Regions from separate parts of the Bradyrhizobium sp. USDA 3262 genome, predicted to be linked through region 3. Evidence: predicted binding sites of a transcription regulator. Region 3 holds the regulator's gene; each other region holds the start of a gene.
What was found. Region 3 encodes PhoB, which activates phosphate uptake and scavenging genes when phosphate is short. Its sites were predicted from a motif close to TGTCATNNANCTGTCAT; they were not measured.
Positions count from the first base shown of each region.

Region 1: the regulator PhoB is predicted to act here: its motif matches at 2,177-2,193, upstream of phnF (phosphonate metabolism transcriptional regulator PhnF).
Region 2: the regulator PhoB is predicted to act here: its motif matches at 4,933-4,949, upstream of ACVWYP_RS22660 (DUF47 domain-containing protein).
Region 4: the regulator PhoB is predicted to act here: its motif matches at 3,345-3,361, upstream of ACVWYP_RS05920 (alkaline phosphatase).

Region 1 covers NZ_JBSSCT010000001.1:3,581,196-3,588,517, reverse strand. The annotation lists gene ACVWYP_RS16515 (carbon-phosphorus lyase complex subunit PhnI) at 1-1,027, opposite strand, end outside; gene phnH (phosphonate C-P lyase system protein PhnH) at 1,031-1,639, opposite strand; gene phnG (phosphonate C-P lyase system protein PhnG) at 1,644-2,105, opposite strand; gene phnF (phosphonate metabolism transcriptional regulator PhnF) at 2,222-2,947, shown strand; gene phnE (phosphonate ABC transporter, permease protein PhnE) at 3,114-3,962, opposite strand; gene phnE (phosphonate ABC transporter, permease protein PhnE) at 3,959-4,843, opposite strand; gene phnD (phosphonate ABC transporter substrate-binding protein) at 4,927-5,859, opposite strand; gene phnC (phosphonate ABC transporter ATP-binding protein) at 5,939-6,754, opposite strand; gene ACVWYP_RS16475 (chloramphenicol acetyltransferase) at 6,965-7,322, shown strand, end outside.
Region 2 covers NZ_JBSSCT010000001.1:4,949,865-4,957,186, reverse strand. The annotation lists gene ACVWYP_RS22685 (NnrU family protein) at 1-41, opposite strand, end outside; gene ACVWYP_RS22680 (hypothetical protein) at 235-846, opposite strand; gene ACVWYP_RS22675 (peptide chain release factor 3) at 1,085-2,704, opposite strand; gene sugE (quaternary ammonium compound efflux SMR transporter SugE) at 2,858-3,172, shown strand; gene ACVWYP_RS22665 (inorganic phosphate transporter) at 3,231-4,235, opposite strand; gene ACVWYP_RS22660 (DUF47 domain-containing protein) at 4,249-4,893, opposite strand; gene ACVWYP_RS22655 (branched-chain amino acid ABC transporter permease) at 5,039-6,007, opposite strand; gene ACVWYP_RS22650 (branched-chain amino acid ABC transporter permease) at 6,009-6,872, opposite strand; gene ACVWYP_RS22645 (ABC transporter substrate-binding protein) at 6,937-7,322, opposite strand, start outside.
Region 3 covers NZ_JBSSCT010000001.1:2,045,561-2,052,882, reverse strand. The annotation lists gene argF (ornithine carbamoyltransferase) at 1-923, opposite strand, end outside; gene ACVWYP_RS09450 (aspartate aminotransferase family protein) at 923-2,131, opposite strand; gene ACVWYP_RS09445 (GcrA family cell cycle regulator) at 2,619-3,131, shown strand; gene ACVWYP_RS09440 (IS110 family RNA-guided transposase) at 3,479-4,420, shown strand; gene phoB (phosphate regulon transcriptional regulator PhoB) at 4,500-5,210, opposite strand; gene phoU (phosphate signaling complex protein PhoU) at 5,357-6,073, opposite strand; gene pstB (phosphate ABC transporter ATP-binding protein PstB) at 6,181-6,999, opposite strand; gene pstA (phosphate ABC transporter permease PstA) at 6,996-7,322, opposite strand, start outside.
Region 4 covers NZ_JBSSCT010000001.1:1,263,084-1,270,405, forward strand. The annotation lists gene ACVWYP_RS05900 (phosphatase PAP2 family protein) at 1-655, shown strand, start outside; gene argG (argininosuccinate synthase) at 754-2,091, shown strand; gene ACVWYP_RS05910 (TetR/AcrR family transcriptional regulator) at 2,260-2,847, opposite strand; gene ACVWYP_RS05915 (nuclear transport factor 2 family protein) at 2,943-3,308, shown strand; gene ACVWYP_RS05920 (alkaline phosphatase) at 3,419-5,176, shown strand; gene ACVWYP_RS05925 (OmpA family protein) at 5,434-7,322, opposite strand, start outside.

The DNA.
Region 1 (7,322 bases), 1.5 Mb from region 3:
GCTCGGACTGGAAGTCGACGTAATGCGGCAGCTTGAGATGCTCGACGAAGCCGGTCGACTGGACATTGTCGGAGTGCGACATCACGAACTCCTCGTCCTGCGCCGGGGCCGCCGCCTCTTCGCCGAGTTCGCGCGCACGCAGCGCGCGATCGACCAGTGCCATCGACATGGTCTTGCGTTCGCTCTGCCCGAAGGCGAGGCCATAGCCGCGGGTGAAGCACGGCGCCTCGGTCGTCGAGCCCTTGAACTGGTTGACCATCTGGCACTCGGTCAATTCGATCGCGCCGAGCGGCACGGCAAAGCCCGCGTCCTCGGCGAAGAACTCGACCTCGACCTCACCGAAGCGGATCTCGCCGGCGAAGGGATGATTGCGGCCGTAGCCGCGCTGCGTCGAGTAGCCGAGCGCGAGCAGGAAGCCCTCGTCGCCGCGCGCCAGGTTCTGCAGCCGCAAATCGCGATCTGCCGGAAAGCTCAGCGGCTCGCGCGTGAGGTCGCCGACCGGCGTTTCGCTATCTGCCTGCGGCGAGGGTTCGATCAGGCCGTCGCGGCCGAGGATGTCGGTGACCCGCGGCGTGGCGGCCTGCGAGGCCTCCACGGTCGCCGGCTGCTCCGGCACAAAGCCTTCCGCGAGCTGCGGATCGAGTAGGCGATGGGTGTAGTCGAAGGTCGGCCCCAGGATCTGGCCGCCCGGAAGGTCCTTGAAGGTCGAGGAGATTCGCCGCCGCACCTGCATCTCGCCGGTGTTGACCGGCTCGGTGGCGCCAAAGCGCGGCAGCGTGGCGCGGAACGCGCGGACCAGGAAGATCGCCTCGATCATGTCGCCCCGCGCCTGCTTGATCGCGAGCGCCGCGAGCTCGCGATCGTAGAGCGACCCTTCGGTCATCACGCGATCGACACCAAGCGCGAGCTGCTCGGAGATCTGTGCCAGCGTCACCTCGGGCACGTCGCGGTCACCGCGCCGCTCATGCGCGAGCAGCCGATGAGCGTTCTCGATGGCGCGCTCGCCTCCCTTGACGGCTACATACATCGCTCACACTCCGCTTGCGATCAGCCGCGTGGTGCGCGGAATCGCCACAATGGCATCGTCATGGACCAGCACGACATCGATGCCGCGCGGGAACAGGGTTTCGTTGATCGCAAGCCGCTGGAACAGGTCGCGTGGCTTGAGCATCGCCTGCAGCACGGCGCTGCCGTCGATGCCGGGCCCTTTCAGCTCGAAGGCCGGCCCCTGCGACAGGCTGTCGACCTGCAGGATCAGCGTGGTCGACCGGTCCGGATATTCGCTGCTGCCGAACGCAAAATGCTCCAGCGCCGGCAGGCTCGCGGCGTCGCCAACCAAAGCGAAGCTCGCGATCGAGGAATCGGCGACCACCGGCGCGCTGGCGTGAAACTTCAGCCAGCGGGCGACGTCCGGCGTCGCCGACATCGCGGCGTCGAGCCAGATCGGCGTGTCGTGATCGAACAGCGTCAGCGCGATCGCGGCCGCGCCGCGCATCATGCCGGCGGGCGTTCCGACGCTCGCGGCGACGCGCTGCACGCTGCCCGGGCGCGCCATCGCATCCATCACGGAACGGAAAGTCGACTGCGCCGACAGCACCTTGTCGGCAAAGCCCGCGGGCATTTCGGCAATCGTCGTCATTGCATCATCCCTCACCGCGCACCATCGTGTAGAAATCGACCCGCGTCGCCGCGGTTTCCGCCGCCTTGCGGCCGCGTTCGGCGTTCATGGCGTCGCGCAGCGGCGCGATCACCTTGGCCTCCACTTCGCCGGACAGTTCCGCCGATTGCACCATGGCGTCGCACAGCGCGATCATCTGCGCCTTCCGCGCGTCGCGGCCGAGCGTGTAGCCGAAGCCGACCTCGCCGGTCGCAAGCCGCACCGCCGCGCGCGACACCGTCGCCTCGCCGAGATTGAACGGTGCACCGTCGCCGCCGATCCGCCCGCGCAGCATCACAAGGCCGTTTTCCGGCTCGCGCAGGTTCTCATGCGCGGGCACCGCGATCGCCGCCAGCCTGCCGGCGATGTCGGTCGCGGCGGCGTGCGCCAGCACCGTCATCGCGGCCTTGCGCTGGGCCTGTTTGCTGTTTGGTCCGGTCGAACTCATGGGCAAACCTTTGGGCAACCTTGCTTGCATCAAGTTGTCTATGATACTAGACAACTTGATAGCGGAGCGCCATGACTGTTTCGTGACAAACCAAAGATTTCTGGTATCACCGCGCCATGAGCATGCAGGAAAGTTCCGGCGTCGCCTTGTGGCGGCAGGTCGCCGACGGCATCGAGCGCGGCATCGCTGACGGCCGCTTTGCCGCCGGCGAAAAGCTGCCCGGCGAGATGGAGATCGCCGAGACGTACCGGGTCAACCGCCACACCGTGCGGCGGGCGCTCGCCGCATTGGCCGAACGCGGCCTGGTGCGCGCGGAGCGCGGCAGCGGCACCTATGTCGAAGCCCAGCGCCTCGCCTATCCCTTGCGCTCACGCACGCGATTTTCCGAGATCGTCGGCGCCGGCGGTCACGAGCCGCGCGGCCAGTTGATCGAGGCAGGCGACGACATTGCCAACCGCGAGATCGCCCGCGAGCTGGGCCTGAAGATCGGCGCGCCACTGATCCGGATCGAAGCGGTGCGCCTCGCCGACCGGACGCCGATCTGCGTTTCCACCACCTGGCTGTCGGCCGAGCGGTTTCCCGATGCCGGCAGCGTGTTCGCCAACGTTCGCTCGATGACCAAGCTGCTCGGACATTACGGCGTCAAGGACTACCATCGCGCCTCGACCCGGATCACCGCGGCGATCGTCGATGCGACCGACGCCGCGCGGCTCGACCTGCCGCTGGGACGGCCGGTGCTGGTGGTCGACGCCACCGACGTCGACATGCTGGACCAGCCGCTGGTGACCAAGCGCTCGCGCTTCGCCGCCGAGCGCGTCGAGTTTCTGGTCGAGAACGGCTGACGTGCTTCTGCTCCCTCGCCCCGCTCTTGCGGGGAGAGGTTGGGATGAGGGGCTGTCTCCGCGACTTCGAAAGCTTTGAGTGTGCGGAGAGCCCCCCTCACCCGGAATTTTGCGCTGCGCGAAAGCTCCGGCCTCTCCCCGCACGCGGGGAGAGGCGAAGAAGAAGCTACACCACCGCTCTTTGTCCAATGATCGCAAAGCGCAGCTTGCTGGAGATGAAATCGATCGCGGCAACCGCGATCAGGATCATCAGGATCAGGAACGACACCTTCTGCCATTCCAGCACGCGGATCTGCTCGGCGAGCTGCAATCCGATGCCGCCGGCGCCGACGATGCCGATGATGGTCGCCGAACGCGTGTTCGACTCGATGAAGTAGAGCACCTGCCCGGCGATCACGGGCAGCACCTGCGGCAACAGGCCGAAGCGGATCTCGTGCAGCGCGTTGCCGCCGGAGGCGCGGATGCCCTCGACCTGCTTGCGATCCGCCGCCTCAATCGCCTCCGAGAACAGCTTTCCGAACGCGCCGAAGTCCGACACCATGATCGCGAGCACGCCGGCGAACGGGCCGAGACCGACGACGTTGATCCAGACCAGCGCCCAGATCAGCGTGTCGACGCCGCGGATCGAATCGAGGAAGCGGCGCACCGGAAAGCGGATCAGGTTCGAGGGGATGATATTGCGCGCCGCCAGCAGGCTGACTGGCAGCGCCAGCAGCGCGGCAAGCGTGGTGCCGAGCACCGCGATCGACAGTGTCTCGCCGAGCGCCTGCATGTAGAGCGGAAACGACGAGCCCGGATTCGGCGGGAGCATCAGCATGGTGATCCAGCCGAGCTGGTCGAGCCCCGCGATCAGCCTGGACGGCGAGAAATCGAGATCGACCAGTCCGAACACGAAGATCGCGAGCGCCGCCGCGATCATGGCCGGCATCGCCAGCCGTGCCGATGCGGGACGTTCGAAGACGCCGGGGTACTTCGCGCGCAGTTCCGTGGTGTCCGGCCTCGGCATCTGGCTCATCGACGGGTCTCCTTGCCGAACAGCCGGCCGCGCAGCCAGCCGGTCGAGATGTCGATGATGAAGACGGTGACGATGATGGTGATGAGGATGGCGCTGACGTCGGAATAGTAGAACTTGCGGATCGCGACCACCAGCTCCTGGCCGATGCCGCCGGCGCCGACGAAGCCCATCACCGACGCCTCGCGGACGTTGATCTCGAAGCGCAGCAGCGCATAGCTGGCATAGCCGGCCGAGACCTGCGGCAGCACGGCAAAGCGCATGCAGGACAGCCAGCTCGCGCCGGTGGAGCGGATGCCCTCGACCGGCTTCATGTCGGCATTCTCGACGATCTCGGCAAACAACTTGCCGAGCGCCCCGGTGGTGTGGATCGCGATCGCCAGTACGCCGGCCATCGGCCCGAGGCCGAACGCGATCACGAAGATCAGCGCGAACACGATGCCGGGAACGGTGCGCGCGAATTCCAGCAGGCGGCGGATCGTGAAACGTACCCACGGGCCCGGCGACGTATTCTGGGCCGCGAAGAAATTGAGCGCGAAGGCGAGCACGGCACCCGTCAGCGTGCCGACATAGCTGATCAGGATCGTCTCGCCGAGCATCTTCAGCCATTTATGCCAACCCCAGAACCATTCGGCGGGATCGGTCCAGACCCGCGCGCCGGACTCCAGCGTCAGGATGCGATCGAAATAGCTGACGAAATTGCCGAAATAGGTGAACAGCGTGCGCAGGTTCACTTCCGCGCCGAACGCCGCGATCACCAGCACCGCACAGAAGGCCGCCGTTGCCAGCGCGGCCTTCAACCGCTTGCGTGCGACGGACTTGCGGTAGGCGTCCTCCAGCGTCGCCAGTTGCTGCGCTGGAAGAATGGATACGGCGGTCGCCATCGACGCGTGCCAGTCCGGTTCGGAGTTGAGTGGAGAGAAAGGGCCGGGCTATACGCCCGGCCCTCGTGACGTCAGGCGTGCGATCAGCTCGCCTTCTTGCGCAAACCGTCGACGAACTTGATCAGCTCGATGGTGCCGTCCCAATCCTTGGTGGTGGCGGGATGGAAGCCCTTCTTCTGGCCGTCGGACAGACGGTCGAAGGCAGCCTTGTCCTTGGTCGGAGCGTCGAAGAAGGCCTTTGCGATCGCGGCCTTCAGATCCTCCGGAAGATCGGTATTGTACGCATAGGGGCCGTTGATGATCAGCGCCGACTTGTGGATGATGCGGAAATCATCCTTCTTCATCGCCGAGCCGTCGGCATTCTTCAGCATGCCCTTGGTCAGCATCTGGGCGAGCGTGGAATCGTCCTCGTTGGTCCACTGGTTGGCGGCCACATCAACGGTTCCCTGCGACAGCGCCAGGACGGCGTTCTCGTGGCTGCCGGTGAACACGACCTTGCCGAAATAGCCCTCGGCGTTCGCGATGCCCATCTTGTTCAGTTCGAAGCGCGGCACGTTGTTGCCGGACGTCGAATTCGGATCGACCAGGCCGAGATTCTTGCCTTTCAGGTCCTCGACGGTCTTGTACGGGCTCGACGCCTTGACGAAGAACACCGAGTAATAGCCGGTCGAACCGTCGGCGTTCATATCGTTGGCGAACGCGTCGGTCTTGACGCCGGTCAAGCGCGCGCGAGAGAACGAGGCCGAGCCGTAGCTGGCGATCTGGATGTTGCCGGCGCGCTGGCCTTCGATGACGGCCGCGTAGTCGTTGGCAATGCGCAGCGTGACCTTCACGCCGAGTTCCTTCGACAGATACGCGACGAACGGCGTCCAGCGCTCGGTGACGCCGGAGGCGTTCTCGGCCGGCACCACCGCGAAGGTGAGCTCCGGATATTTTGCCTTCCAGTCCTGCGCGGAGGCCGAACCGGCAAATGCCAGCGCGGCAGCGCCAGCCAGAATGATGCGACGAGTGAACATGACTACCCCTCTTTTGTCGTAGTTGCACCTGTTGGCCGGGCAAAATGCTCGGCCTCCCAGATTGAAAAGTGCGCGACGCTCAGGCCGCGGCTGCGGTGCCGAGTGCCGGCGCAGTTGCACCGTCGGGCGCGGGCAGCGGTGCCGCACCGATGACGTCATTGGCCTCGAGGTCATAGAGCTCGCGGGCGATATGGTCGGTGAGCGCCGCGGGGGCGCCATCGAACACCACGCGACCCGCGGCCATGCCGACCAGGCGGTCGCAATAGGTCCGCGCCAGGTCGAGCGAGTGCAGATTGCAGAGCACCGTGATGCCGAAATGCTTGTTGATGCGCAGCAGCGCATCCATCACGATCTTGGTGTTGCGCGGATCGAGCGAGGCGATCGGCTCGTCGGCGAGAATGATGTCAGGCTCCTGCACCAGCGCGCGGGCGATCGCGACGCGCTGCTGCTGGCCGCCGGAGAGCTGGTCGGCGCGCTGTGCCGCGAGCTGGGCGATGTCGAATTGCTCGAGCGCCGACAGCGCCAGCGCCCTGTCCTGTTCCGGCCAGACCTGCGCCAGCGAGCGCCATGACGGAATCTGGGCCAGCCGGCCCATCAGCACATTGGTCAGCACATCAAGGCGGCCGACCAGGTTGAACTGCTGGAAGATCATCGCCGAGCGCGCGCGCCACCGCCGCAGTTCCTTGCCGCGCAACGCGGTAACGTCGGTGCCTTCGAACAGGATACGGCCGGAAGTCGGATCGGCGAGACGGTTGATCATTCGCAGCAGCGTCGACTTGCCGGCACCGGAGCGACCGATCACGCCGACAAAGCTGCCCGGCGCGATCGAAAAGGACGCGTTGTCGACTGCGGCTTTCGTGCCGAACCGGCACGTCAAACCTTCCACCACCAGCATGTAATGCTCCAACCGCGCCTCGTTGGGCCATCGCTATCCCCGGCGTTTTACAGTTATGTGACGACAGCGCTGCGGTGCGGCGATCGTCCACACCCCTCCCTTGTCGCTCGCTTGCCGTCATCGCAACGTCATGATGTTGTCATCAAGCGTCCCGATGACGAGCACGCATCCCCGGAAGCCCAAGATTCTTGAAGATTTGCGGAGGCCCTGATGGCCGGAAAGACACTCTCGGTTGTGCCGACCGTCGACCCGACTGCGTCGGTCCGTGAGAGCGAGCTCGGCAAATATACCGAGGTCGGCGCGCGCACGATCCTGCTTGAAGTCAGCATGGACGACTATTCCTACGTCGTGAACGACAGCCAGATCACCTACACCTCGATCGGCAAGTTCTGCTCGATCGCGGCGATGACCCGCATCAACCCCGGCAACCACCCGATGCATCGCGCGACCCAGGCGCATTTCACCTACCGCGCCAGCGCGTATTTTCCCGGAGAGAGCGACGACACCGACTTCTTCAACTGGCGACGTGCGCATCACGTGCATATCGGCCATGACGTCTGGATCGGGC
Region 2 (7,322 bases), 2.9 Mb from region 3:
AGGAACAGCACGAGACCCAGGATCATGACGAGCAGTCCCACGATGTTCCTCCCCTGATCAATCAATGCCTTCGCGTATCACCTTCGGGCCGCGAAAAGCAATGCGCTGCACTCTACACCGTCATTCCGGGGCGCGCTGAAAGCGCGAACCCGGAATCTCGAGGTAATCGGGCGCGCAAGCCAACCTCCAGATTCCGGGTTCGATGCTTCGCATCGCCCCGGAATGACGGTGCCATCAAGGCTTGTCGGCCGATTTGGCCAGCTCGCGGTTGTCGACATAGCGGATCATGATCGGCCGGCCGGCCAGCGCCCCGCCCAATCCGCCGGTGAATTTCAGCGGCAGGCAGGCATCCAGCGAGGCATTGATCGCGTTGAGGTAGGTGGTGCGGGTGTCGGCCGGGGTGCCCCGCGTCGAAAATGTCAGGCGCGGCGTGCCGATCATCTCGCCGGTCCGCTTGAAGCTGAAGCGCACCGACATCTGCATGCCCTCGCGCGCGTCGTCCGGTGGTGGCGGCGCCCAACAGGCGCGCAGCGCGGCGAAGAGATCGCCGATGGTATCGAGATCATGATCCGGCTTGCGGTACTTCTCGGCCTGATCCTGCGGCGGCACCGTGAGGATCGTGAGCTGGAGATTTTCGCCGTACGGATAATCGATCTCGGGCAGGCACGGCCCGTGGTTGAACACGCTGCAATAGGATGGGATGCAGGGTCCGCTGTCGAGCACGCTGCAGGGTGTGTGCGCGAACGGCACCGGGTTGGTCTGATGCCGCTGCCGCGCAGAGGCCGAGCCCGCGAGGGCAAAGGCCAGCACGGCAAAAGCGAGGCAGATGGCGACGCGTCGGAGCATGCAGATGGACCCGGATTGCGCTTCCGGGGAAAGTGGTGCCGCAGCCGGAGCGCATCAAGCGGGGGCCGGTTCACGTCCTCGCGCTTTTCGCGCCACAACCTCGCTGTCATCGCCCGGCTCGACCGGGCGATCCAGTATTCCAGAGACGGCAGCGGGTAACGGACAGGCCGCGGCGTACTGGGTCCCCCGGTCGAGCCGGGGGACGACACCGAAGATGCGGCGCGATGCGTATGCCGCGCTACGCCTTCTTCTTCACGTCCTTGACGTTGGAGAAGGTGATGCCCTCGGCGCGCTCGCGGGTGTAGCCGAGATAGAACTCGTTCTTGGCCATGAACACGGGATCGCCGTCGACGTCGTCGGCGATGCCGGAATTGTTGGCGGCGACGAACGCATCAAGCTGCTTGCGGTCGTCGGACGAGATCCAGCGCGCCAGCGAGAATTCGGAGATCTCGAACTCGACCGGCAGCGAATATTCGGCGTCGAGCCGCGCCTTCAGCACGTCGAGCTGCAGCGGGCCGACCACCCCGACCAGCGCCGGCGCGCCATCGCGCGGGCGGAACACCTGCACGACGCCCTCCTCCGACATCTGCTGCAAGGCTTCCTTCAGCTTCTTCGCCTTCATCGCGTCGGTGAGCCGGACGCGGCGGACGATTTCCGGCGCGAAGCTCGGCACGCCGACGAAGGTCAGATCCTCGCCCTCAGTGAGGGTGTCACCGATCCGCAGCGTGCCGTGGTTCGGAATGCCGACGACGTCGCCGGCAAAGGCCTCGTCGGCGACCGAGCGGTCCTGCGCGAAGAAGAACTGCGGGCTCGACAGGCTCATGTTCTTGCCGGTACGCACCAGCTTGGCCTTCATGCCGCGGCTCAGCTTGCCCGAGCACAGCCGGGCGAAGGCGATGCGGTCGCGGTGGTTCGGATCCATGTTGGCCTGGATCTTGAACACGAAGGCACTCATGCGCGGCTCGGCGGCCTCGACCTTGCGCAAATCCGAGTCCTGCGCGCGCGGCGCCGGCGCGAACTTGCCGAGGCCTTCCAGCAAATCGCCGACGCCGAAATTGCGCAGCGCGCTGCCGAAATAGACCGGCGTCAGATGGCCTTCGCGGAATGCCGCGAGCTCGAACGGCTTGCAGGCCTCCGACGCCAGCGCGAGCTCATCCTTGACCTCGGCGACGTCGAGATTGGGGTTGCGCTTGCCGAGATCGGCGATGTCGATCTGCTCGGTGGCGCCGGTCTTGGCGCCGCCGCCCTCGAGCAGCCTCACGCCGCCATTGACGACGTCATAGGTGCCGAGGAAGTCGCGGCCACGGCCGACCGGCCAGGTCATCGGCGTGGTGTCGAGCGCCAGCGTCTTCTCGATCTCGTCCAGGAGCTCGAACGTGTCGCGGCTCTCGCGGTCCATCTTGTTGATGAAGGTGATGATCGGGATGTCGCGCAGCCGGCACACCTCGAACAGCTTTCGGGTGCGCGCCTCGATGCCTTTCGCGGCGTCGATCACCATGACCGCGGAGTCGACCGCGGTCAGCGTGCGATAGGTATCTTCCGAAAAGTCCTCGTGGCCCGGCGTGTCCAAGAGGTTGAACACAAGGTCGTTGAACTCGAAGGTCATCACCGAGGTGACGACCGAAATGCCGCGCTCGCGCTCGATCTTCATCCAGTCCGAGCGCGTGTTGCGCCGCTCGCCCTTGGCCTTGACCTGGCCCGCGAGATTGATGGCGCCGCCGAACAGCAGCAGCTTTTCCGTCAGCGTGGTCTTGCCGGCGTCCGGGTGCGAGATGATCGCAAAGGTGCGCCGTCGCGCCACTTCCTCTGAAAGCGGCGAGCGGGACGGCGATTCGGCTGAAACTGAAATGTCGGACATGGCGGGGCATTTGGCAGGGAAAACGGGCGCAATCAAGGGCGTTTTGTCGCAATGCGGAACGGCCGCACCATCCCCATATGGGCAGCGGAAGGACGACCTTCTCCTCACCATACCATTCGCGGGGACGACCCTGCCTTATCCGGAGGGTTCGTGATGGCTTGGACCATTCTGTTCACCGCTGGCCTGCTCGAGATCGGTTGGGCGATCGGGCTGAAATATACCGAAGGTTTCTCGCGGCTGGTGCCGTCGGTGCTGACGCTGGCGGCGATGGCCGGCAGCGTCATCCTGCTCGGCCTCGCGCTCAAGACGCTGCCGATTGGAACCGCCTACGCGGTCTGGACCGGGATCGGCGCGGTCGGCACCGCGGCGCTCGGCATCATCCTGCTCGGTGAACCCGCGACCGCGATGCGGCTAGCCAGCATCGGGCTGATCGTTGCCGGCATCGTCGGGCTGAAGCTGGTCGGCTGATGACTTCCTTGGGACGCGTTTTGTTAGCGCGAACCGGCTTCCACTTCGCTCGAAAACGCTACTTCAAAATCTGAACCGCCCAATACGTCGCGGCTGCGACCGCGCCCGACGCCGGGATCGTGATCACCCAGGCATAGACGATCGAGCTCGCCACACTCCAGCGCACGGCGGAGAGCCGCCGTGCCGCGCCGACGCCGACGATGGCGCCCGTGATGGTGTGCGTGGTCGATACGGGAACCCCGAGATAGGTCGCCATGAACAGCGTCGCGGCGCCGCCGGTTTCGGCGCAAAAACCCTGCATCGGCGTCAGCTTGGTGATCCGCAGCCCCATGGTGCGGACGATCCGCCAGCCGCCCATCAGCGTGCCCAGCGCCATCGCGCTCTGGCAGGCCAGCACCACCCAGAACGGAATCTCGAAGGTGTCGCCGAGATGGCCCTGTGAATAGAGCAGCACGGCAATGATGCCCATGGTCTTCTGCGCGTCGTTGCCGCCATGGCCGAGCGAATAGAGCGACGCCGAGGCGAATTGCAGGATGCGGAAGGCGCGATCGACCGCGAACGGCGTCGAGCGCACCGAGAGCCAGGACACGATCGCGACCAGCACCAGCGCCAGCAGGAAACCGACCAGCGGCGACAGCACGATCGCGAGCAAGGTCTTGGAGAGCCCGCTCCACACCGCCGCCGAAATCCCCGCTTTCGCCATGCCGGCGCCGACCAGGCCGCCGATCAGGGCGTGCGAGCTCGACGACGGAATCCCCAGCGCCCAGGTGATCACGTTCCAGACGATCGCGCCGACCAGCGCGGCGAAGATCACGGTCGCATCGACCACCGACGGCTCGATGATCCCGGTGCCGATGGTATTGGCAACGTGCAGGCCGAACACCAGGAACGCGACGAAGTTGAAGAACGCCGCCCAGAACACCGCGTATTGCGGCCGCAGCACGCGGGTCGAGACGATGGTCGCGATCGAGTTCGCCGCATCGTGCAGGCCGTTCAGGAAGTCGAACAGCAGCGCGACCGCGATCAGGATGGTCAGAATTGGAAGACCCAGCGTGGCGTCCACGTGATGCCCCGCTCTACACTTGCTCGATCACGATCGAATTGATCTCGTTGGCGACGTCGTCGAAGCGGTCGGCCACCTTCTCGAGATGGTCGTAGATCTCCGCGCCCACGATGAAGTCCATCGTGTTGGCGTTGCGGTGCTTCAGGAACAGCTCCTTGAGCCCGATATCATGGAGATCGTCGACCCGGCCCTCGAGCTTGGTCAGCTCCTCGGTGATCTGGGTCAGCATCGAGACGTTCTGGCCGATGCCCTGCAACAAGGGCAGCGCGCGGACCACCAGATTGGCGCATTCCACGATCAGCGTGCCGATCTCGCGCATCGGCGGCTCGAACTCGCGCACCTCGAACAGCATGACCGCCTTTGCGGTCGCCTGCATCTGGTCGACCGCATCGTCCATCGAGGTGATCAGGTTCTTGATATCGCCGCGATCGAACGGGGTGATGAAGGTGCGGCGAACCGCGGTCAGGACCTCACGGGTGACGCTATCGGCGTCGTTCTCGAACTGATTGACGCGCTGGCAAAAGACGGGTGTCTCCTCCCCGCCCTTCAGCATGTCCTGCAACGCCAATGCGCACTGCACGGAGGTCTGGGCGTGGCGGGCGAACAGGTCAAAAAAGCGCTCTTCCTTGGGCAGGAAAGCGCGAAACCACCGCAGCATGTCTCAGTTCCATCGTTCCGGGACAGCCCTTTTAGCGACTGTCACAGAACTGTCATAGAGCATCTGGCGGGGAAAGCATCGGGATCGACCGCCCAAACGGGCGGTCGTCCACCGCTATGTCGGCCGAAAATCGCCGAGACGTGCCCTACAGCGACCGCCGCAACAGGTGGGCCAGCTCACCGACCAGGCCGCGCCGGAACAGCAGCACGCAGGCCACGAAGATCACGCCCTGGATCACCGTCACCCACTGGCCGAAACCGGCGAGATATTGCTGCATGGCGATGATCACGAAGGCGCCGACCACCGGGCCGAAGATGGTGCCGAGACCGCCGACCAGCGTCATCAGCACGATTTCACCGGACATCGACCAGTGCACGTCGGTGAGCGAGGCATTCTGCGCCACGAACACCTTCAGCGAGCCGGCAAAGCCCGCCAGCGTGCCCGACAGGATGTAGGCCAGCATCTTGTACTGGTCGGTCTTGTAGCCGAGCGAAATCGCGCGCGGCTCGTTCTCGCGGATCGACTTCAGCACCTCGCCGAACGGCGAGTTGATGGTGCGGTAGATCAGCAGGAAGCCGGCGAGGAAGCCGACCAGCACGACGTAATAGAGCACCAGCGGCTTCGACAGGTCGAAGATGCCGAGCAGGTGGCCCTGCGGGATGCCCTGGATGCCGTCCTCACCATGGGTGAACGGCGCCTGCAGGTAGATGAAGTAGAGCAGCTGCGACAGCGCCAGCGTGATCATCGAGAAATAGATGCCCTGGCGGCGGATCGAGATGAAGCCGGTGACCAGGCCGAGCAAGGCCGCGGCCGCGGTGCCGACCAGGATGCCGAGCTCCGGCGACAGCCCCCACACCTTCAGCGCGTGCGCCGAGACGTAACCGGCGGTGCCGAGGAACATCGCGTGGCCGAACGACAGCAGGCCGCCATAGCCGATCAGGAGGTTGAAGGCGCAGGCGAGCAGCGCGAAGCACAGCGCCTGCATGACGAAGAACGGATAAATCCCCGTCCACGGCACGATCGCCAGCAACAGCGCCATCGCGGCGAATACGATCATCTCGTCGCGCATCGCGCGCGGCGTGATCGGAAGTGTATCGTCGGTCAATGCTGACATATCAAGCCGCCCGTCCCGTCAGTCCCGTTGGCTTCACCAGCAACACCACCACCATCAGGACAAACACCACGGTGTTGGAGGCCTCGGGATAAAAATACTTGGTCAGTCCCTCGATCACGCCGAGCGCGAAGCCGGTGATGATCGAGCCCATGATCGAGCCCATGCCGCCGATCACGACCACCGCGAACACCACGATGATGAGATCGGCGCCCATCAGCGGGCGGACCTGGTTGATCGGCGCCGACAGCACGCCGGCGAGCGCGGCAAGACCGACGCCGAGCCCGTAGGTCAGCGTGATCATGCGCGGCACGTTGATGCCGAATGCGCGCACCAGCGTCGGGTTCTCGGTTGCGGCGCGCAGGTAGGCGCCGAGCTGCGTCTTTTCGATCAGGAACCAGGTCGCAAGGCACACCACGAGCGAGAAGATGACGACCCAGCCGCGATAGATCGGCAGGAACATGAAGCCGAGATTGACGCCGCCCTTGAGCTGATCCGGGATCGAGTAAGGCAGGCCCGAGGAGCCGAAATAGTTCTGGAACACGCCCTGCACGATCAGCGCGATGCCGAAGGTCAGCAGCAGTCCGTAGAGATGATCGAGGCCGGTCAGCCATTGCAGCATGGTCCGCTCGAGGATCATGCCGAAGATGCCGACCACGACGGGTGCGATGATCAGCGCCCACCAGTAATTGATGCCGCCCAGGTTGAGCAGGAAATACGCCACGAAGGCGCCCATCATGTAGAGCGCGCCATGCGCGAAATTGATGATGTTGAGCATGCCGAAGATGACGGCGAGCCCCAGACTGAGCAGCGCGTAGAACGAGCCGTTGATCAGTCCCACCAGAAGCTGTGCGTAGAGAGCCTGCATCGAATGAGCTTTCGCTAGATAGATGAAGCCCGCCGGCCACGCGCATGGCCGGCGGGCATGATCGTCACTTCTTCAGAAGCGCGCAGGTGCTCTTGTCGAGCGGCGTGAAGGCCTGGTTGCCCGGCACGGTGCCGACCAGCTTGTAGAAGTCCCACGGTCCCTTGGACTCCGAGGGCTTCTTCACCTCGAACAGATAGGCGTCGTGGGTGACGCGGCCGTTGGCCTCGACCTCGCCCTTGCCGAACAGCGGATCGTCGGTCGGGATCGTCTTCATCTTCGCGACCACCTTGGCGCCGTCATGCGGATTGCCGCCGAGCGCTTCCAGCGCCTTGAAGTAATGGATGAGGCCCGCATAGACGCCGGCCTGCACCATGGTCGGGGGCGCGCTGTTCTTCATCCGCTCCGAGAAGCGCTTGGAGAAGGCGCGGGTCTTGTCGTTGAGGTCCCAGT
Region 3 (7,322 bases):
GCGACCGCGTCGAAACACCAGGCCAGGATGCCCTTCTGCGCATGCAGGCGGTTTTCCGCCTCGTCGAACACCACGGATTGTGGCCCGTCGATCACCTCGTCGGTGACCTCCTCGCCGCGATGCGCGGGCAGGCAGTGCATGAACAATGCGTCCGGCTTGGCGAGCGACATCAGCTTGGCATTGACCTGATAGGGCCGCAGCACGTTGTGGCGGTGCTCGCCCTCCTTGTCACCCATCGACACCCAGGTGTCGGTGACGACGCAGTCGGCGCCGCGCACGGCGGCTTCCGGATCGCTGCCGAGCATGATCGGCGCGCCGGTCGCCTTGATCCAGTCGCGCATCGGCTTCTTCGGCGACAGCTCCGGCGGGGTTGCGACATTGAGCTGGAACTTGAACCGCTCGGCGGCATGCGCCCAGGAGGCCAGCACGTTGTTGTCGTCGCCGGTCCAGGCCACGGTCTTGCCCTCGATCGAGCCGCGGTTTTCCTCATAGGTCATGAGGTCGGCCATCACCTGGCAGGGATGCGAACGCCGGGTCAGGCCGTTGATGACGGGGACGGTGGCGTGAGCCGCGAGCTCGAGCAGCGCGTCATGGTTGAGGATGCGGATCATGATCGCATCGACATAGCGCGACAGCACGCGCGCGGTGTCGGCGATGGTCTCGCCGCGGCCGAGCTGCATCTCGGCACCGGTCAGCATGATGGATTCACCGCCGAGCTGGCGCATGCCGACGTCGAACGACACCCTTGTGCGGGTCGACGGGCGCTCGAAGATCATCGCCAGCGTCTTGCCTTCAAGCGGCTTCCTGCCCTTCTCATGCGCCTTCAGCTTCGCCTTCATGGCGGCTCCGGCGGACAGCATGTTGCGCAGCTCGCCGAGCGGCAGCTCGTTGATATCGAGGAAGTGACGGACCGGCTTGCTCATTATCCAGCCGCCTTCTTCGGCTGGGCCGCCGACAATGTCGCGCAGGCGCGCTCGAGCGCGGTGATCGACGTATCGATCTCGGCCTCGGTTACGATCAGGGGCGCCAGGAACCGTACCACATTGTCGCCGGCGCCGACGGTGAGCAGCTTCTCGTTGCGCAGTGCTGCGATCAGGTCGCCCGACGGCACCACGGCCTTGACGCCGATCAACAGCCCCTCGCCGCGCACCTCCGACAGCACGCCGGGATAGCGGTCGACGACGGAAGCGAGCTTCTGCTTGAGCAAGAGCGACATCTTTTGCACATGCTCGAAGAAGCCGGGTTTCAGCATGACGTCGAGCACGGCATTGGCGGCGGCGACCGCGAGCGGATTGCCGCCGAAGGTCGAGCCGTGCGAGCCGGGCGCCATGCCTTCGGCCGCTTTCGCGGTCGCCAGCACCGCGCCGATCGGGAAACCGCCGCCGAGCGCCTTGGCCAGCGACATCACATCCGGCGTGACGCCGGTGCGCTTGTAGGCGAACAGCTCGCCGGTGCGGCCCATGCCGGTCTGCACTTCGTCGAAGGCGAGCAGCAGGCCATGCTCGTCGCAGAGCGCGCGCAGCGCCTTGAAGAACGCCTGCGGCGCCGAGCGCACGCCGCCCTCGCCCTGCACCGGCTCGATCAGGATGCCGGCGGTGTGCGGACCGATCGCCTTCTTCAACGCCTCGATGTCGCCATGCGGCACCTGGTCGAAGCCGTCCATCGGCGGGCCGAAGCCTTCGAGATATTTCGCCGAGCCGGTCGCGGCCAGCGTGCCCAGCGTGCGGCCGTGGAAGGCGCCCTCGAAGGTGATGATGCGGTAGCGCTCGCCATGGCCCTTGGAGAAGTGATAATGGCGGACCAGCTTGATCACGCCCTCCATCGCTTCGGCGCCGGAATTGCAGAAGAACACGAAGTCGGCAAAGCTCTGCTCGCACAGCCGCGCGGCCAGCACCTCGCCGTCCGGGCTCTTGAACAGGTTCGACATGTGCCAGAGCTTGGTCGCCTGGTCCTGCAGCGCCTTGACCAGATGCGGATGCGCATGCCCGAGCGCGTTCACCGCAACGCCCGAGGTGAAATCGAGATAACGGTCGCCGTTGGTTGCGATCAGCCAGGCGCCCTCACCGCGCTCGAAGCCGAGATCGACCCTGGCGAAGACGGGGAGCAGATGCGACGTGGCAGCGTTGGTCATGGCGTTCACTGACGGTTTTTGAGCCGACAATTGCCGCGGGGCTTGACGCCAGCGCAGCAACGGCCAGCTTCGGAAAACAAAACGGCCGCCTTTGCGGGCGGCACGTGGCGGACATTCTATGCTGCGGTCGGTAGGTGTCAATCGCCACGAAGTGGCCTTCCTGCAATGCGAAACGAGCGCAATCCGGAGCATTCCGGTGCGGTGGAAAAGCCTCATCGCAATGCTTAACTGTATCGGAACATGTGGACGCACGGCCGCGGACTCTTGCGCCAGAGTCACGCCATATTGTAGCGTTTGGCCTGTCGGGTACGACATCTCGTGCGGCAGTACTGGACCCTCTAAGTAGCCTTCGTATCGCGCGTAAACGTTCGGGCGCAAGACCGCGCCCGGCGAGGGCTAAGGGATTCTGGCCGCAGGGATATTTGTCCAGATTGGCTCGCAGCGCCGCTCCAATGATTGGCCGGCGCTACGCGAAGGGAAGAATGCGATGACTGTATTGACCTGGTCCGACGATCGCGTCGAGCAGCTGAAGAAACTCTGGGAGTCTGGCCTGTCGGCCAGCCAGATCGCGGCGGAACTTGGCAATGTGACGCGAAACGCCGTGATCGGCAAAGTGCATCGGCTCGGCCTCTCCGGCCGCGCCAAGGCCCCCTCCACGGCCGCGCCGCGGCAGCGCAAGGCCCGCCCCGCCCAGCACATGATGCGGGTGGCGCGCCCGGTGTCCCGCGGCAACACCGCGCTGGCGCACGCCTTCGAGGTCGAGATGGAGCCCGATCCGATCTCCTACGACAATGTGGTGCCGATGAGCCAGCGGCTGTCGCTGCTCGAACTCAACGAGGCCACCTGTCACTGGCCGGTCGGCGATCCCTCAAGCCCGGAATTCTTCTTCTGCGGCGGCAAGGCGCTCGGCGGCCTGCCCTATTGCGCGCATCACTCGCGCGTCGCCTACCAGCCCGCCGCCGATCGCCGCCGGCCGTCGGCGAAACCGCAGATCAAGTGAGCACTCGGGAAACTACGGAAGACCTGAAAAACAAATCCCCGCGAAAGCGGGGATTTTTTTATGGCGCGTGGCCCGTTACATCATCGGCGTCGTCCCGGCGAAAGCCGGGACCCATAACCACTAATGCGTGTTGTTAGAAAGCCGTCTGGCCCCGTGCCGATTACGCCGGCCGCGGCGTATGGGTCCCTGTGTCTTGGAAGTCTGTCAGGATGAGGGTGGGCGGGAAGCCGTTGGGTCCTTGGCGCTTGACGCCGTGAGCCGGCTCGGTCTCCCGCCCGTTCCATCTATCAACCTGAACAGTTGCACGAGGCTGCGCCAACAGACCTCGCATCACAGGGACAGGCACCGTGATCATAGCTCTTCGTTACGTCGGAATCGACATCTCCAAAGACCACCTCGACATCTTTGATGAGGCTGACGGCGTGCCGAGGCGCATTGCCAACGCGCCACAGGCCATCACACAGCAGGTGGCGCGTTGGCAATGCGATGCGCTGGTGGTCTTCGAGGCGACGGGTATCTATGACCTCGCGCTTCGCGAGGCGCTGCGTCAGGCCGGGATCCAGTTCGCACGGATCAACCCGGCCCGTGCCCGCGACTTTGCACGGGCCAGCGGCCTACTCGCCAAGACCGATCCGATCGATGCGCGGATGCTGGCGGCCTTTGCGCGGGCCATGCAACCCGCCCCCGAGCAGGTCGCCGATCCTGCACGGGGCGCCTTGGCGAGGCTTGCAAAACGGCGGGATCAGCTGGTCCTCATGCGCGCCCAGGAGAAGAACCGGCGCAGCGAGGCCGACGATCGCGCCATGGCCGAACGCATCGGCCGCCTCATCGAGGTCCTCGACAGCGAGATCGCCGAGATCGAGGCCGACATCAGCGCATTGATTAAAGCCGAAGCGGAGATCGCGGACGATGCGAAGTTAATGCGTTCGCTGCCCGGCGTGGGTCCCGTGGCCTGCATGCAGCTCATCGCGCAGATGCCGGAACTCGGGCGGGTCGGACCGAAACAACTCGCAGCGCTCGCTGGCCTTGCTCCCTTCAACGTCGACAGCGGCGCCTTCCGCGGCAAGCGCAAGATTGCGGGCGGCCGAAAGCGCGTTCGTGACGCCCTCTATATGGCGGCCCTCAACGCAGTTCGCAGAGCAGATCCGTTCAAGGCCTTCTATGCACGACTGCGACAGGCGGGAAAACCAGCCAAACTCGCCCTCATCGCCGTCGCCAGGAAGCTGCTCACGGTCCTCAATGCCATGATGCGAGACCGAAAGCCGTACCTGCAGACCAAACCAACATAACAGTTGCCGGCTCCCGTGCGCAATTGCGCACTAGGCCGGGACGACACCGTGCTACGGGATATGAATCCCGCAACGGCCATTACGGCTGCGGCTCGGCCTTGGCAAAGCGGTCGTCGAGCGCGTAGCCGGCGCCGCGCACGGTGCGGATCGGATCCTGCTCGCGGCCCGGATTGAGCAGCTTGCGCAGGCGGCCGATATGCACGTCGACGGTGCGTTCATCGATGTAGATGTCGCGGCCCCAGACGCTGTCGAGCAGTTGCTCGCGGCTGAACACGCGGCCGGGATGCTCGAGGAAGAATTCGAGCAGGCGATACTCGGTCGGCCCGAGATCGATCGGGCGGCCCGAGCGCGCCACGCGGCGCTTCTCGCGGTCGAGCTCGATGTCGCCATAGGTCAGCACGGTTGCAAGCCGCTCCGGGCTCGCGCGGCGCAAGAGGCCCTTCACCCGCGCCAGCAGCTCCGGCACCGAGAACGGCTTGACGATGTAATCGTCGGCGCCGGTGGCAAGCCCGCGCACGCGCTCGCTTTCCTCGCCGCGCGCGGTCAGCATGATGATCGGAAGCTGCTTGGTCTCGGGCCGCGCCCGCAGGCGGCGGCACAGCTCGATGCCGGACAGGCCCGGCAGCATCCAGTCGAGGACCACGAGGTCGGGAACGCGCTCCTTCAGCCTCGTGTCGGCATCGTCGCCGCGCCCCACCGTCTCGACATCGTAGCCTTCCGCATCGAGGTTGTAGCGCAACAGCGTCGTCAGCGCTTCCTCGTCTTCGACTACCAGAATGCGTGCGCTCATCGGTTTAAGTTCTTTCTCTGTGGTGATCCGTTGCCCAGACGCAAACCGAAACGCTTACTTCCTTGAGCATAGTCCCCGCGGAAACGAATTGTCGCGAGGATCGTCCAGTTTCACTCTTGCCGGTTTCGCGCTTGCCGATGATGCCTTCAGTTGCCCGGCACCGTGGTGGCAAAAGTGGTCATGTCCCCCTTCGGGCGCTTGTCGGTGATCTGCTGGCCCTCGATCATGTAGAACACGGTCTCTGCGATATTGGTAGCGTGATCGCCGATCCGCTCGATGTTCTTGGCGCAGAACATCAGATGGATGCAGAACGAGATGTTGCGCGGATCTTCCATCATGTAGGTGAGCAGTTCGCGGAACAGCGAGGTGCAGATCGCATCGACCTCCTCGTCGCCCTTCCAGACGTTCATCGCCGCCGGCAGGTCGTGCGCGGCGTAGGCGTCGAGCACCGACTTGACCTGCGACAGCACGAGGTCGGTCATGTGCTCGAGGCCGCGGATCAGCTTCAGCGGCTGGAAATCGCTCTCCAGCGCCGCGACACGCTTGCCCATGTTCTTGGCGAGGTCGCCGATCCGCTCGAGGTCGGTGGCGACGCGCATCGCGCTGACGATCTCGCGCAGGTCGATCGCCATCGGCTGGCGGCGCGCGATCGTCAGCACCGCGCGCTCTTCGATGTTGCGCTGCAGATTGTCGATCTCGATGTCGGCGGCGACCACGCGCTTGCCGAGCGCGACGTCGCGACGGATCAGCGCGTCGACCGACTCGGTAATCATCCGCTCGACCAGGCCGCCCATCTCGGCGACCAGGCGGGTCAACTCCTGCAGGTCGCTGTCGAATGCCTTGGCGGTATGTTCAGAAGCCATCGCTTGTCTCCCTCAAACCATGATCCCGGGGATCATGGTTTCGTGTCCTGAATTTTAGCATGCCCTGATCGGAAAACCGGTTTCCACTTTTCCGGATCATGCGCCGGTCAACCGAACCGGCCGGTGATGTAGTCCTGGGTGCGCCGATCGCTCGGTGAGGTGAAGATCTTGTTGGTGTCGTCGAACTCGATCAGCTCGCCGAGATACATGAAGGCGGTCTTGTCGGAGACGCGCGCCGCCTGCTGCATGTTGTGGGTGACGATCGCGATCGTGTAGTCCTCGGAGAGCTCCTGGATCAGCTCCTCGACCTTGGCGGTCGAGATCGGGTCGAGCGCCGAGCACGGCTCGTCGAACAGGATCACCTCGGGGCGCACCGCCACGGTGCGCGCGATGCACAGGCGCTGCTGCTGGCCGCCGGAGAGCGACAGGCCGGACGCGTTCAGCTTGTCCTTGACCTCGTTCCACAGCGCGCCGCCGCGCAGCGCCTTCTCGACCCGGTCGTCCATCTCGGACTTCGAGATCTTCTCGTAGAGGCGGATGCCGAAGGCGATGTTCTCGTAGATCGTCATCGGGAACGGCGTCGGCTTCTGGAACACCATGCCGACCCGCGCGCGCAGCAAGTTGAGGTCGAGCTTGGGGTCGAGAATGTTGGTCTGGTCCAGCATCAGCTGGCCGACCGCGCGCTGGCCCGGATAGAGGTCATACATCCGGTTGAAGATGCGCAGCAGGGTCGACTTGCCGCAGCCGGACGGGCCGATGAACGCCGTGACGCGGTTGGTGCCGAGCGTCAGGTTGATGTTCTTCAGCGCGTGGTGCTCGCCGTAATAGAAATTGAGATTGCGCACCGTGACTTTCGGCGGCGCTTCAGGCAGCGGAACCTGGGGAACGTGGCCCGCGGCAGTCGTGGAGACGGAAAGCTCGGTCATTTTGCGGCCCTTTCGGCACCAAGGATACGCGCGCCGATATTCAACGCGAGCACGGTGAATGTAATGAGCAGCGCACCGCTCCACGCCAGCTCTTTCCAGTAGGCGTAGGGGCTCTGCACGAAGTTGTTGATGGTCACCGGCAGGTTGGCCATCGTCTTGGTCAGATCCAGGCTGAAGAACTGGTTCGACAGCGCGGTGAACAGCAGCGGCGCGGTCTCGCCGGCGACGCGGGCTGTCGCCAGCAGCACACCGGTGATCAGACCCGATCGCGCCGCACGATAGGCGATCCGCTTGATCACCAGCGAACGCGGCAGGCCGAGCGC
Region 4 (7,322 bases), 780 kb from region 3:
GCTGAAGCTCGACGCGGTGGCGTCGTTTGCGCGCGATGCGGCGATGTGGATCGCCTGGGCGCTGGTGCTGCCGGCGATCGTGACCATCGTCTGGAAATTCATCCGGCCGGACCGGCCGATGCTGATGTCCGGCCGCGCCGCGGTGTTCCTGCTCACCACGATGCTGCTCTCGGCCGGCGTGCTCACCAATTTCACCTTCAAGAATTATTGGGGCCGGCCGCGGCCGGTGTTCGTGACGCAGTTCGGCGGCGACCTGCAATTCATGCCGTGGTGGGACCCGCGCGGCGGCTGCCCGCGCAACTGCTCGTTCTTCTCCGGCGAGGGCGCCACCGCGTTCTGGACCTATGCACCGGCGGCGCTGACGCCGCCCGTGTGGCGGCCGCTGGCCTTTGCCGGGGCCACCGTGTTCGGCATCGTCACCAGCGGGCTGCGAATGGCCTTCGGTGGCCATTTCTTCACGGACGTGGCGATCGCGGGCCTGGTGTCGTTCTTCACGGTCTGGCTGTTCTACGCGCTGATCTACCGCTGGGCAGCGACCCGGCTGACCGACGCCCAGGTCGATGCCGCGCTGACGCGGCTCGCAATGCCCGGCTACCGGCTGATGCAGCGCTGGCGCCGCGGCGGCAAGGCGGCGTCCAGCCAGCCCGAGGCCTGATTTGGGGCCTGATTAAAGGCGTGCCCCGCCTGCCGAAATTTGATATCGCCACCCCTGAAACATCATCGACTTCGATTTTCGACCGATTGGACCGTCCCATGAGTACGATTCTGAAAAGCCTGCCCACCGGCGAAAAAGTCGGCATCGCGTTCTCGGGCGGGCTCGACACCTCAGCGGCGCTGCTCTGGATGAAGCTGAAGGGCGCCAAGGTCTTCGCCTATACCGCCAATCTCGGTCAGCCCGACGAGGCCGACTACGACGCGATCCCGCGCAAGGCGATGGATTTCGGCGCCGAGAAGGCCCGCCTGGTCGATTGCCGCACCCAGCTGGTCCATGAAGGCATCGCCGCGATCCAGTCCGGCGCGTTCCACATCTCGACCGGCGGCATCACCTATTTCAACACCACGCCGCTCGGCCGCGCGGTGACCGGCACGATGCTGGTCGCGGCGATGCAGGAGGATGGCGTCAACATCTGGGGCGACGGCTCGACCTACAAGGGCAACGATATCGAGCGCTTCTATCGCTACGGCCTGCTGACCAACCCGAGCCTGCGCATTTACAAGCCCTGGCTCGACCAGCAGTTCATCGACGAGCTCGGCGGCCGCGCCGAGATGTCGGCGTTCATGACCGCGCAGGGCTTCGCCTACAAGATGAGCGCGGAGAAGGCCTATTCGACCGACAGCAATCTGCTCGGCGCGACGCATGAGGCCAAGGATCTCGAGAGCCTTGCGAGCGGCATCACCATCGTCAACCCGATCATGGGCGTGCCGTTCTGGCGCGCCGATTGCGACGTCAAGGCTGAGAAGGTCGTGGTGCGCTTCGAGGAAGGCCAGCCGGTCGCGCTGAACGGCAAGACGTTCGCCGATCCGGTCGCGCTGTTCCTCGAGGCCAATGCGATCGGCGGCCGCCACGGCCTCGGCATGAGCGACCAGATCGAGAACCGGATCATCGAGGCCAAGAGCCGCGGCATCTACGAGGCGCCGGGCATGGCGCTGCTGCACATCGCCTATGAGCGTCTCGTCACCGGCATTCATAACGAGGATACGATCGAGCAGTACCGCATCAGCGGCATGCGGCTCGGCCGCCTGCTCTATCAGGGCCGCTGGTTCGATTCGCAGGCCTTGATGCTGCGCGAGACCGCGCAGCGCTGGGTGGCGCGCGCCGTCACCGGCGAGGTGACGCTCGAGCTGCGCCGCGGCAACGACTACTCCATCCTCAACACCGAGAGCCCGAACCTGACCTATGCGCCGGAACGGCTCAGCATGGAGAAGGTCGAGGACGCCGCCTTCACGCCGGCCGACCGCATCGGCCAACTGACGATGCGCAACCTCGACATATCAGACACCCGTGCCAAGCTCGGTCTCTACAACAAGACCGGCCTCATCTCGAGCGGCGAAGGCGCGCAGATCTTCCAGCTCGAGAACGACAAGGACTGAGGCGGCACCCTCTCGCCTCGTCGTCCCGGGCAAGCGAAGCGCGACCCGGGACCCATAACCACAGGCCGTGGTTATGAAGTACGCTGGTGCTCCAGCGCGTTTCCACGACTCCTCCCTGTGGTTATGGGTCCCTGCTTTCGCAGGGACGACCCGGGGATGGATATCGGCCTACTTCACCCTGAGCGCATCCAGCAGCGAGCGGAACGCGCGCGCGTAATCGGTGCCGGTCTTGCCGATATCCGGCCCCGCGGAAACCGCGACCGCCGCCTCCGTCACCGCGCCGAGCAGCAGCCGTGCCAGCGGCTCGATCGGTTGCCTGGCGATCACACCGGCGTCCATCGCAGCAGTTAGCGCGCGTGGAAACTTGCCGCCGAAATGTTTGGCGTCGATCTCGCGCCAGCGCTCCCAGCCGAGCACGGCGGGACCATCGCGCAAGATGATCTGGCCGGTCGGGCCCTTCGAGCACGCCGCGAAATAGCCTTGCGTGCCCGCCGCCATCGCCGCCAGCGGATCGTTCTCGGCGCGCGAGATGCGATCGAGATCGGCGACGAGGTCGATTGACACCTGCTCGAACACGGCCTCGAACACCGCCTCCTTGGTCGCGAAGTGATGATAGACCGCGCCCTTGGCGACGCGCGCTCCAGCGGCGATGTCGTCCATCGTCGCAGCGGCAAAGCCGCGCTCGCCAAAAATGCGCCGCGCCGCCTTGACGATGGCGGCTCTGGTTTTCTCGCGCCGCTCGGCCTGGGTTGCCATGGCGCATCTCTATCCCAGTTCCAGGCGCAAGCCAATTGACTTACCGACTGCCAGTCGATAAATACCGACTATCAGTCTGTAACTGGAGAGTGCCCATGCCCTCGCTTAGGACGTTGCAAGCCTTCGCTGACACGGTGGAATCCAACGACCATGTCGGCGCGATCAGGAACTTCTATTCAGACGATGCCCGCACCCAGGAGAATGACGGCCAGTGGCGGGTCGGCCGCGAGGCACTGGCAGCGCGCGAGGCGGCGGTGCTGGCCGCGGTCGCCGGCGTCAAGACCACGCGGCTCGGGCCGCTCCTGCTCGACGGCGATCATTCGGCGATCTGCTGGCGCTTCGAATTCACCGGCAAGGACGGCAAGGTGCGCAGCATGGAGGAGGTCGCTTGGCAGACCTGGCGGGGCGAGGAGCTGGTCGAGGAGCGCTTCTTCTACGATCCGCAGCAGATGGCGCGCTGAAATCGCGCCGGCCTTGCGGCAATACGCCCCGGCGCGCCTCATTGCGCCGTCATCCGCCGCAACTAGCCTCCGCTCCGATGCGCATGATGCGTAAGGGCGGAGCATCGATCATGATCAAGCAAGTTGCCGGTATGGCCGTCACGCTGGCGTTGTCGGCAGCGCCGGCGTTCGCCCAGACGATCTATCCGATCGATCGCGCCGATATCCTCGTCGGCGCCAAATTCGACTTCAAGGTCGAGCTTCCGGGGCTGGTCGATCAAGCCAAGCTCAAGGTCACGCTGAACGGCGCGGATTATGCCGCGGTATTCGGCCAGGGCGGCACATTCACCGCGCGCGAGGCCGGCCGGGAGCAGTCGGCGCTGTTGCTGCGCGATGTCTCGCTCGCCAAGCCCGGGCAGGTCGCCGTCGAAGTCAGCGACGGCACGCAGAGCCGGAAGGTGACCTGGACCGTCTACGACACCGGGGCACGCAAGGCCAGGAACGTGATCCTGTTCATCGGCGACGGGATGTCGCCGTCGCATCGCGTCGCCGCGCGAATCCTTTCCAAGGGAATTGCGGAGGGCAAGAGCCGCGGCAAGCTCGCGATCGACGACATGCCGCATATGGCGCTGGTCGCGACCGCGGGCTCGGACTCGATCATCACCGATTCGGCGAACGCCGCGAGCGCCTACGCCACCGGCCACAAGGCCGCGGTCAATGCGCTCGGCGTCTACGCCGACCGCACGCCCGATCCGCTCGACGATCCCAAGGTCGAGACCATCGCGAGCCTCGTCAAGCGCCGGGCGGGCCTCGCCGTCGGCATCGTCACCAACACCGAGGTCGAGGATGCGACCCCGGCGGCGATGGTTGCGCATACCCGCCGCCGCGCCGCCTATGACGCGATCGTCGCGCAATATTTCGACGCGAAGCCCGACGTGCTAATGGGCGGCGGCTCCGCGAACTTCCTGCCGCAATCCACGTCCGGGTCGAAACGCAAGGACGATATCGATTATCTGGCGCGCTTCCGCGACGCCGGCTATCCGGTCGCGACCACCGCAAGCGAGCTGAACGCGCTGGCGGCGAAGCCCGACGCCCGCCAACTGCTCGGCCTGTTCGCCGCCGGCAACATGGACGGCGCGCTCGACCGCAAGTTCCTGAGGGGCGGTGGCGTCAGGAAATTCCCCGAGCAGCCGGACCTGACCGAGCAGGTTCAGGCCGCGCTCACGGTGCTGTCGAAGCACGAGGCCGGTTTCTTCCTGATGGTCGAGTCCGGCCTGATCGACAAATACGCCCATCTGCTCGATATGGAGCGCGCGGTCTACGACACCATCATGCTCGACAATGCGGTGCGGCTGGCAAAGGCCTGGGCGAAAGCGCGCAACGACGACACGCTGATCCTGGTCGTGGCCGACCACAACCATCCGAACAGCCTGGTCGGCACCATCAATGACGACATGGCGGCGACACCCAACGTGCCGCTGCGCGAGCGCGTCGGCGTCTACGAGAAAGCCGGGTTTCCGAATTATCCGGCGCCGGACGCCGAGGGTTATCCGTCACGCGTCGATGTCAGCCGGCGGCTTGCGATCTTCTCCGCCAGCCTGCCGGATCACTACGAGACGTTCCGCCCGAAACTCGACGATCCGAACGAGCCGACCGTGAAGGGCGACCAGCCCGACACGTTCAAGGCCAATGACAGGTACAAGGATGTCCCCGGCGTCGTGCTGCGCTTCGGCAATCTGCCGGCGATGATCGGCGCCAGCGTGCATTCCGGCGAGGATGTCATCCTCACCGCGACCGGCCCGGGCAGCGAGCGCGTCCACGGCTCGATGGACAACACCGAGGTATTCCGCGTGATGGTCGAGGCGCTGGGACTGGGGGCGGAGAAGTAACGAATGATGAGATTGGGTCGATCAGCAGGCCCGCTGTACCTCTCCCGCTTGCGGGGGCGACGCTTCTCCAACCTCCCCTTGAAAAGGGGAGGTCGCTTTGCTCGTCAGAGCAAAGCGGGTGGGGATCTGCTCTCTCCGCAAACAGTGTTGCCTGCGGCTGACCCCCATCCCGACCTTCCCCCTTTCAGGGGGAAGGAGAAGAAACAAAAATGGCCGGGATCGCTCCCGGCCATTTCGTCGCGTGATGTCGCGCCGGCTCAGCGCGGCGGGGCGGCGGAGGCGGTGCCGCCGTTGAGCAGCGGGGTGATGCGGCGGACGGTGACGCGCCGGTTGATGCGGCTCGGTCCGTCGGTCTGCTCCTTCAGATATTGCGAGCCGTAACCCTGCGAGGTCAGGTTCTCCGCCGGCACGCCGAACTGCTGCGTCAAGAGCTCGGCGGCGGATTGCGCACGGCGGTCCGACAGCGACAGATTGTCGGTGTCGTTGCCGGTCGCATCCGTATGGCCCTCGATCAGGAACACCTCGCGCGGATTGCGCTGGATGGCCCGATTGAGACCGTCGGCGATCACCTGCAGCCGCGCAGCCTGGTCTGGCGGGACGGTCCACGATCCGGAGTCGAAATTGATCGTGTTGACGTCGATGCTCGGCATCTGCATGCGGACATTGGGGCTGTAGCGGATCTCGTCGAGCGAGTAGCGCCGTTCGATCCGCTGCACCGGCGGTGCCTCCATGGTCTCGTAGATCACGTCGGGCGACGCGTCCTGAGCGTCGACGATGTAGCGATCGTAGGGAATGTTGACCACCGGCGGTGGCGCGTCGACATAGAAGCCGCCGACCGCCCGCGGATCGCGATAGCTGTTGTCGATGATGACGACCTCGCGTCCGCCAGTGTCCCTGCGGATCCGGCGCAGCATCTGGCCGTCGGACCCGACCACCGTGATGATCTCGCTGCCGTCGGGACGAACCACCACCGTCCGCGTCTCGCCGCCGATCGTCTCGGTGCGGATATCGCGCGCGCCGTAGCGGAAACGATAGACGTCGTCGCCGCGGACATAGGCCTGGCCGCCCGGATCGCGGATGATGACGCGGTCCGGCTCGGTGTAGATGGTGCGGCCGCCCTCGACGACCTCCTGCCGCTGGCTGTGCAGGTCGGCGATGCTGCCGCCGATGATGGCTCCGGCAACCACGCCGGCACCGACCGCGGCGCCGATCGCGAGCGGCTTGATGTTGTCATGGCGCGGCGGCGGCGGCAGCGGTGCTGCGACGGCAGGCGCGGCGCGGAAGGCGGGCGCAACCGTTGGCGGCGCGTATTGCGCGCGGCCGGGCGGCGGCGTTGCGGCGGCCGAACCGGGGACGACCGACGGTGCCGGCGCGCCCATGGCTGCTCCCTGGGCTGGCGATACGCCGGGCGCGACGCCCGGACGTGCTGCCGGCTGACCCGGAGCCGGGGTCGCGCCGGGCGCGCCCATTGCCGCGCCCGGGGTTGCCGGTGTTCCGGGCGGTGTCGCCGGACGTCCCTGCTGACCTGGCGCCGGTGGCGTCGGCGTCGCGCCGGGTGCCGGAGGCGTCGCGGCAGACGGGGTACCTGGACGCGCGGGCTGTGCGCCGGCTGCCGGAGGTGTCGGGGTCGGTGTCGCACCGGGAGCTGTCGCGGCGGGCGGTGTGCCCGGTCGTGCCCCTGCTGCCGGCGGCGTTGTCGTTGTCGAAGGCGTGGGCGTTGACGTCGCCGCGGGCGGGGTGCCCGGCGGTTGCTTGGCGCCGCCAGGACGTTCACCGCGTTCGCCACCCGGACGATCACCAGGGCGGCGTTCGGCCGGTGCCGTTGTCGGAGCTCCCGGCGTTGCGGGCGTCGGTGTCGGCGTTGCCGCCGCGGGCGGGGTGCCGGGGCGTGCTGCCGGCGCGGCGTTCGGCGTGGCGCCGGGCGTTGGCGTCGGGTGCGCGGGTCCTGCGCCAGGCGGCGGCGTGCCCGGTCGCTGCGGTGCTGCGGCCGGCGGCGGTGGAGTCGGCGTCGGATGTGCGGGGGCGGCCGCCGGCGGTGGCGGGGTCGGCTTCGCAGGCGCCGCTGCGGGCGGCTCCGGCCGTGCCGGTGCCGGCGATGGCTTCGCGGGCGCGGCCGCGGGCGGCGGCGGTGTGGGATGCGCAGGAG